Regions from separate parts of the Rhizobium sp. SRDI943 genome, predicted to be linked through region 1. Evidence: riboswitches for the same ligand, from Rfam matches in the RefSeq annotation. Region 1 holds a riboswitch; each other region holds the start of a gene.

Evidence for each region. A riboswitch is a leader RNA that binds a small molecule or an ion and turns the genes downstream of it on or off. The one in region 1 is predicted to bind FMN.
Region 2: it holds a riboswitch for FMN, as region 1 does, so the genes downstream of both, AC245Y_RS14015 (6,7-dimethyl-8-ribityllumazine synthase) here and ribB (3,4-dihydroxy-2-butanone-4-phosphate synthase) in region 1, are expected to answer to the same signal.
Region 3: it holds a riboswitch for FMN, as region 1 does, so the genes downstream of both, ribN (riboflavin transporter RibN) here and ribB (3,4-dihydroxy-2-butanone-4-phosphate synthase) in region 1, are expected to answer to the same signal.

Annotation. Positions count from the first base shown of each region.
Region 1 is NZ_CM172787.1:2,298,780-2,301,036, reverse strand. It holds gene AC245Y_RS11890 (SDR family oxidoreductase) at 1-368, shown strand, start outside; gene ribB (3,4-dihydroxy-2-butanone-4-phosphate synthase) at 598-1,233, opposite strand; FMN riboswitch at 1,360-1,510, opposite strand; gene AC245Y_RS11880 (glucose 1-dehydrogenase) at 1,706-2,257, opposite strand, start outside.
Region 2 is NZ_CM172787.1:2,702,941-2,705,197, reverse strand. It holds gene AC245Y_RS14020 (SDR family oxidoreductase) at 1-752, shown strand, start outside; gene AC245Y_RS14015 (6,7-dimethyl-8-ribityllumazine synthase) at 820-1,254, opposite strand; FMN riboswitch at 1,333-1,475, opposite strand; gene AC245Y_RS14010 (SRPBCC family protein) at 1,716-2,162, shown strand.
Region 3 is NZ_CM172787.1:1,341,849-1,344,105, forward strand. It holds gene lon (endopeptidase La) at 1-21, shown strand, start outside; gene hupB (DNA-binding protein HupB) at 228-503, shown strand; FMN riboswitch at 626-780, shown strand; gene ribN (riboflavin transporter RibN) at 863-1,783, shown strand; gene AC245Y_RS06800 (esterase-like activity of phytase family protein) at 1,857-2,257, shown strand, end outside.

The DNA.
Region 1 (2,257 bases):
GCGGATCGCTGATCTTCACCTCGACCTTTGTCGGCCACACCGTCGGCATGCCTGGCATGGCCGCCTATGCGGCGAGCAAGGCGGGGCTGATCGGCTTCGTGCAGGTGCTCGCCGCCGAACTCGGAGCGCAGAAGATCCGCGTCAACGCGCTGCTTCCCGGCGGCACCGACACGCCCGCCAGTATCACCAACGCGCCTGATGCCACGCCGGAGGTGCTCGCCTTCGTGGAGGGGCTGCATGCGCTGAAACGCATGGCGCAACCCGACGAGATCGCCAATGCGGCGCTTTTCCTCGCCTCCGACATGTCGAGCTTCGTGACCGGCACGGCGATGCTGGCAGATGGTGGGGTTTCGATCAGCCGAACATAGGGGCAGGAAATAGGGTGTGCTGTGGCAACCAGCCGTGCGCGTCTGGGACCCAGCCACCCGCCCTCGTCCTTCGAGGCTGCGGCCTGCGGCCTGCGTGCCTCAGGATGAGGGCTGGTCCGTGTGCCATGCCGCTGCGCTTCCCGTTGAACCAGGTCGCAACCTCTCTCCAGCCTCATCCTGAGGTGCCCCGCAGGGGCCTCGAAGGACGGGGCTGGCCGCTTTGCGCAGATCAGGCGACTTCGCGTATGTCTTTTGCCGCCTGGCGGTCGAGATAGGCGACCAGGTCCTCGATGGTGACGAGGGGGAGGTTGTGGCGTTCGGCGAAGAGCGTGAGTTCGGGCAGGCGGGACATGGTTCCGTCGTCGTTGGCGACTTCGCAGATGACGCCGGCGGGGATCCGTCCGGCGAGGCGGGCGAGATCGACGGCGGCTTCGGTGTGGCCGGGGCGGCCGAGCACGCCGCGGGGGTTGGAGCGCAGCGGGAAGATATGGCCGGGGCGGGCGAATTCGGCGGGCTTTGCGCGATCGTCGACCAGGGCGCGGACGGTGGCGGCGCGGTCGGCAGCCGAGATACCGGTCGTCGTGCCCTTGAGATAATCGACCGAGACCGTGAAGGCGGTTTTGTGCGATTCCGTGTTGTTGGGCACCATGAGCGGAATATCGAGCGCATCGAGACGCTCGCCTTCCATGGCGATGCAGACGAGTCCACGGGCGTGGGTCATCATGAAGGCGATTGCCTCAGGGGTGACGGCATCGGCCGCGACCACGATATCACCTTCATTTTCCCGGTTCTGGTCGTCGACGACGACGACCATCTTGCCGCTGGCAATGGCTGATATGGCATCTTCGATTGTTGCGATAGTCATGCTGTCTGGCCTTTCAAGGGTTATGTCAGCTGACTGACATGGTCTGCTCGGCTCAGTCCGTGAGCGAGCCTTCTGCCCTTGGGCGAACAAACGTCGGCCGACTCCGGGATGGAGTGCGACTGCCCGTGTTGTCCTCTTCCATCCGGACTATACCGTCGGCTCCGGCATCTCACCGGATCTGCTGACCTTCCGACAGGAGGTGCCGGAAGCGCTCGCGGGCTCCAGGATTGCTCCTGATACCGCCGGTGGGGAATTACACCCCGCCCTGAGAACACTTCAAAGATAGGATCAAAAACAGGCGGATGGCAAGGTCACTCGACCAGGCAAAAATGCAAAGCTGCCCTGACGCCGATGGACACACTGTTCACACGGAGGCGACGACCGTGTCGCCTTCCGCACTTCGCTGGTGGTTTGCTCTTTGTTCGATGCATGTCGTTGTCCCAAAACCGCTACGCAATTTTGGGCGCCTGCATCAGGACATGATCAGGCCGCCGTCGACATTGATCGTCTGGCCGGTGATATAGGCGGCGTCATCGCTGGCGAGGAAGGTCACCAGGCCTGCGACATCTTCCCCAGAGCCGGCCCGTTTCATCGGGATGCCCTCGACCCATTCCTTCATCAGCTCGCCGGGGGCGTAGTTGCCGAGCAGCTTGCCCCAGGCCTGGTCGTTATAGGCCCACATGTCGGTCTCGATGATGCCGGGGCAGAAGGCGTTGACGGTGATCTTCTCGGTCGCGACTTCCTTGGCCAGGCTCTGGGTGATGCCGACGACCCCCATTTTCGAGGCGGCATAATGCGGGGTGTAGATGAAGCCGTCGCGCGCCTGGCCGGAAGCGGTGTTGATGATGCGGCCGCCGCGCTTGTGCTTGCGCATTCGTGATATTGCCTCCTGGGCGCAGAGGAAGACGCCCTTGGTGTTGACGGCCATGACCTTGTCCCACTCGTTTTCGGTCAGGTCCTCGACGCGGGCGATGGTGATGACGCCAGCATTCTGGATCGAAACGTCGACCGAGCCGAATTCCTT
Region 2 (2,257 bases), 400 kb from region 1:
TCATCACCGGCGCCAGCCAGGGCATCGGCCAGGCGACGGCGCTGCGCCTCGCGCGCGATTTTTCCGCGCTGGTGCTGGTCGCGCGCAACCGCGCCAATCTGGAGGAGACCGCGCAGGCGGTGAGGGCGGTCGGCGCGCAGGCCCTCGTCATCGGCGCCGACCTTGCTGAGCCGGCGGCGGCGCAGGCCGTGGTCGATCAGGCGCTCGGTGCCTTCGGCCGCATCGATGCGCTGCTCAATATCGCCGGCGCCGTGCCGCAGATCGATCTTTTCGAGATGACCGACGCGCAGTGGGAAGGTGGACTGGCGCTGAAGCTGCACGGTGCGCGGCGCCTGACGATTGCCGCCTGGCCGGCACTGAAGGAGACCAACGGCTCCGTCGTCCTGATGTCGGGCAATTCGGCGGTGTTTCCAAAGGCGCCTTATGCGGCGGTCGGCACGATCAATGCGGCGATCGTGGCGCTCGCCAAGGCCTTTGCCGATCGCGGCATCGCCGATAGCGTCCAGGTCAACAGCGTGCTGCCCGGCCCCGTCATGACCGGCCGGCGCCGTTCCTATCTCGAGCACTGGGCACCGTTGCACGGTGTGAGCGTGGAGGAGGCGACCGCGCATTTCCCCGAACAGGCAGGCATTGCCCGCTACGGCGAGCCGGAGGAAATCGCCGAACTGATGGCCTTCCTGGTGTCGCCGGGTGCCCGCTGGATGACCGGCTCGACGCTACGCATAGATGGCGGCGAGGTGAAGTCGATCTGATGTGGTCGACGGCGGGATTGCCCCGCCGTCTTCATCGCCTGTTGTTCTTCTGCTCGTCGAGCCGCTTTCACGCGGCGGGAGCAGCGCGGGTCTTGCCGATCGTCAGAGCCGCCTTTGCTGCCTCGCGTCCTTTCTCGACGAAATGCGCCCGGTAGATCTGCTTGTGGTGTTCGGTTTCCTGATACTGATGCGGCGTCAGCGACACCGACAGCACCGGCACACCGGTATCCATGCCGGCGCGCATCAGGCCATCGACGACGGCCTGGGCGACGAATTCGTGGCGGTAGATTCCGCCGTCGACGACGAAGGCGGCGGCAACGACAGCGGCATAGCGTCCGGTTGCAGCAAGATCGCGTGACAGCAGCGGCATCTCGAATGCGCCGGGAACATCGAACACGTTGACCTGCTCGGGCGGAATAAGCTGATGGAAGCCATCAAGGGCGCGGTCGACGATGTCGGCGTGCCAACTGGCTTTGACGAAGGCATAGCGGGTGGGTGTCACGGCAATCTCCTTTGGCGAACAGACACATCACCCAAGGCGATCACGAACGTTCCCGACAGCCGCAAGGGCGGCAGGAGCGCACGTTCTCTTTCATCCGGACTATGACCGTCGGCTCAGGCATCTCACCTGATCTGCTGACCCTTCCTGAGAAGGCGCTCGCGGGCTCGCAACCAAAATTGCATACCGCCGGTAGGGACTTTCACCCCGCCCTGAGAACGGCGCGAACAATAGGGGTAAGGTGGCGGGCTGGCAATAGGTTGAAATGCTTTCGCGGCCGGAGCTGGATCAGGGCTCCCCAAGCGGCGATTCCGCTCGTTCGTCGATGGCGACGGGCAATACCTCTTGCGGAGGAGGAGCCTGCGCCTACATTCTCTCGGTGAGGACATCCACGTCAGAAGCACGACAAGACAGGACGCGCTGTCTCCGCCTGGGCGGGGCCGTGACAACCATGGGAGAGAGTGATGCCAGAATCTTTCGTCGTCCACCGCGAGGCGCATATCGCGGCGCCGCCGGCCGCGGTATTCGCGCTGATGACCGATCCGGAGAAGATCCTGCGCTGGATGGGAACGGAAGCGCAGGTCGAGCCGCAGCCCGGCGGGCTCTATCTCGTCAACGTTACCGGCGCCCGCTTTGCGCGCGGCTCGTTTCGCGAGGTGGTGCCGGTTCATCGCCTTGCCTACAGTTTCGGCTGGGATGGCAGTGAAGTGGTGCCGCCGGGGTCGAGCCTGGTCGAGATCGACCTGATCGAACAGGGGAGCGGAACGCTGCTGCGGCTCACCCATAGCGGCCTGCCCAGCGCCGATCAATGCGCCGGCCATGCGGAAGGCTGGGCGCATTACCTCGGGCGCCTGACAGAAGTCGCCGCCGGGCGTGATCCGGGTCCCGACGCTTTTTACGGCCGGACATGAACAATTTTTGCGGGCGCGGGGCGTCTCTGAAGCGCTTGCCGCAGCGACAACAGCGGTCGGCGGGCGCTCAAACCGGCCGTACGGAAGCGCTGCTT
Region 3 (2,257 bases), 960 kb from region 1:
GGCGCAACCATAGCGCATTGAGTGGCCTTTGCCACATTTATGCCCAATTGGCCCAAAACACGGAAAAAGGCTGGCGGAAACGCCAGCCTTTTTTGTGAAAACGTCATGTAGACGCTTGCTTTTCCTTGATTTGCAGGGCTTTTGGGTTTTCGGCGGGCCTGATGAAACCTATTCTGCGCCTAGCTTACTTTTGAGTCGTTTCATACCATTTAGAAAGGGGTGGAAACATGAACAAGAATGAACTCGTGTCCGCAGTAGCCGAAAAGGCAGGACTGACGAAGTCTGACGCGGCTTCCGCTGTTGACGCGGTTTTCGACGTTGTCCAGGCTGAACTCAAGAACAAGGGCGACATTCGCCTCGCGGGTTTCGGCAGCTTCACCGTTTCTCATCGTGCCGCATCGAAGGGCCGTAACCCGTCGACGGGCGCTGAAGTCGACATTCCGGCTCGCAACGTGCCGAAATTCACGCCCGGCAAGGGCCTGAAGGACGCCGTCAACGGCTGATCTGAGATTATCCGCCAGCCGGAAACGAGACCGGTTGTGTAGGATTTGAGAGGGGTTCGGCTTTGCCGGACCCCTTTTGTTTGGGCGGATCTTGCCGTCGCGGGGGCTTTGATCTACGACAGTTCTGTTCTCAGGGCGGGGTGAAACTCCCCACCGGCGGTAAGGGTTTCGGCCTGAGCCCGCGAGCGCCTTCTTTCGCGCCCATGCGGAGGAGGGGTCAGCAGATCCGGTGTGATTCCGGAGCCGACGGTTAAAGTCCGGATGGAAGAGAATGAGTGTCGGCCACGCGGAGGGCAGGGTTGCCCTGTGTCGCTTGGTCGGGGCTCATGCGTCCTGATTTATGTTGTTCCCTGTTTTGGATGAAAGACATGAATCAGACTTCTGTTGCCGTCGAGCCGTCCCGCGCCGTTGTCGGTGCCATCTGGATGGTCCTTGCCGGCATTGCCTTTTCGCTTCTCAACGTCGTCACCCAATGGCTGACGATGAAGCTTGCCTTTCCCTCGGCGTCCGCAGCCTTCTGGCAATATGGCTTCGCCTTCCTGTTTTCGCTGCCGTTCCTGAAGAGGCTCGGCCTTGCGGCGATGCGCACGCACTATCCTTGGCGTCACCTCGCGCGCGTCGCGCTTGCCGCGCTCGGCGTCGAGGCCTGGGTCGCCGGCCTTGCCACGGTGCCGATCTGGCAGGCGATCGCACTGGTGATGACCTCGCCCTTCTTCATCATTCTGGGCGCCCGGCTTTTCCTCGGGGAGCGCGTCGGCCCGGCCCGCTGGGCCGCGACGGCAGCGGGTTTCACCGGAGCGATGATCATTCTGCAGCCATGGTCTGATGGTTTTGGCTGGGCGGCTCTCTTGCCTGTGCTTTCGGCGCTGCTGTGCGGCGCCTCGTCGCTGATCACCAAGAGCCTGACAGGCATCGAACGGCCAGAGACGATCACCGTCTGGCTGCTCGTTCTGCTGACGCCGATAAATGGCGGGCTGGCGCTTGCGGCAGGCTTTGCAGTGCCGACGGGCGCAACCCTTGCCCTGTTCCTGCTGGCGGGGCTGCTGACCGCGGTAGCGCAGTATTTCCTGACGCTCGCCTATGCCGCAGCGGATGCCGCCTATGTCCAGCCGTTCGACGATCTGAAGCTGCCGTTGAACGTGCTGGCCGGTTGGCTGTTCTTCGGTTATGCGCCGGCGGGTTATCTCTGGCTGGGAGCGGCTCTCATCTTGTCTGCTTCGCTGTTCATCATGCGAAACGAGATGCGCCGGGAGCGCAAACCAGAGCCTGACATGATCTGACGCAAAATGCCGCATCTGTCATGCCTCTGTCATGCCGCTCGCGCAGAAAACTCATGTTTCGAATGTTCGACACATGGGGGATTTCATGACAATTTCATCGCGCAAGGCAGCGCTCGCTGCCGTGCTTCTCGCATCCGTCGCCTTTCCGGCCGCGGCCGAGCCGGTTTTCAACCGCATCGCTTCCTTCCCGGTCGCAGAGAACCTGCCTGTTGATAAGGACAAGCTTTCGGTGAGCTCCGCCGAGATCATCACCGCGACCGAAGACGGCAACACGCTGATCTATAGCGACAGCCCGCTCGGCGCGATCGGCTTTATCGACATTACCGATGCCAAGGCCCCGAAGGCCGGCGGCGCGCTGATGATGGACGGCGAGCCGACATCGGTCACCTGGAGCGCCGGCAAGGCACTGGTTGCCGTCAACACCTCCGAAAGCAAGACCAAGCCCTCGGGCCGTCTCGCGATCGTCGACGTGGC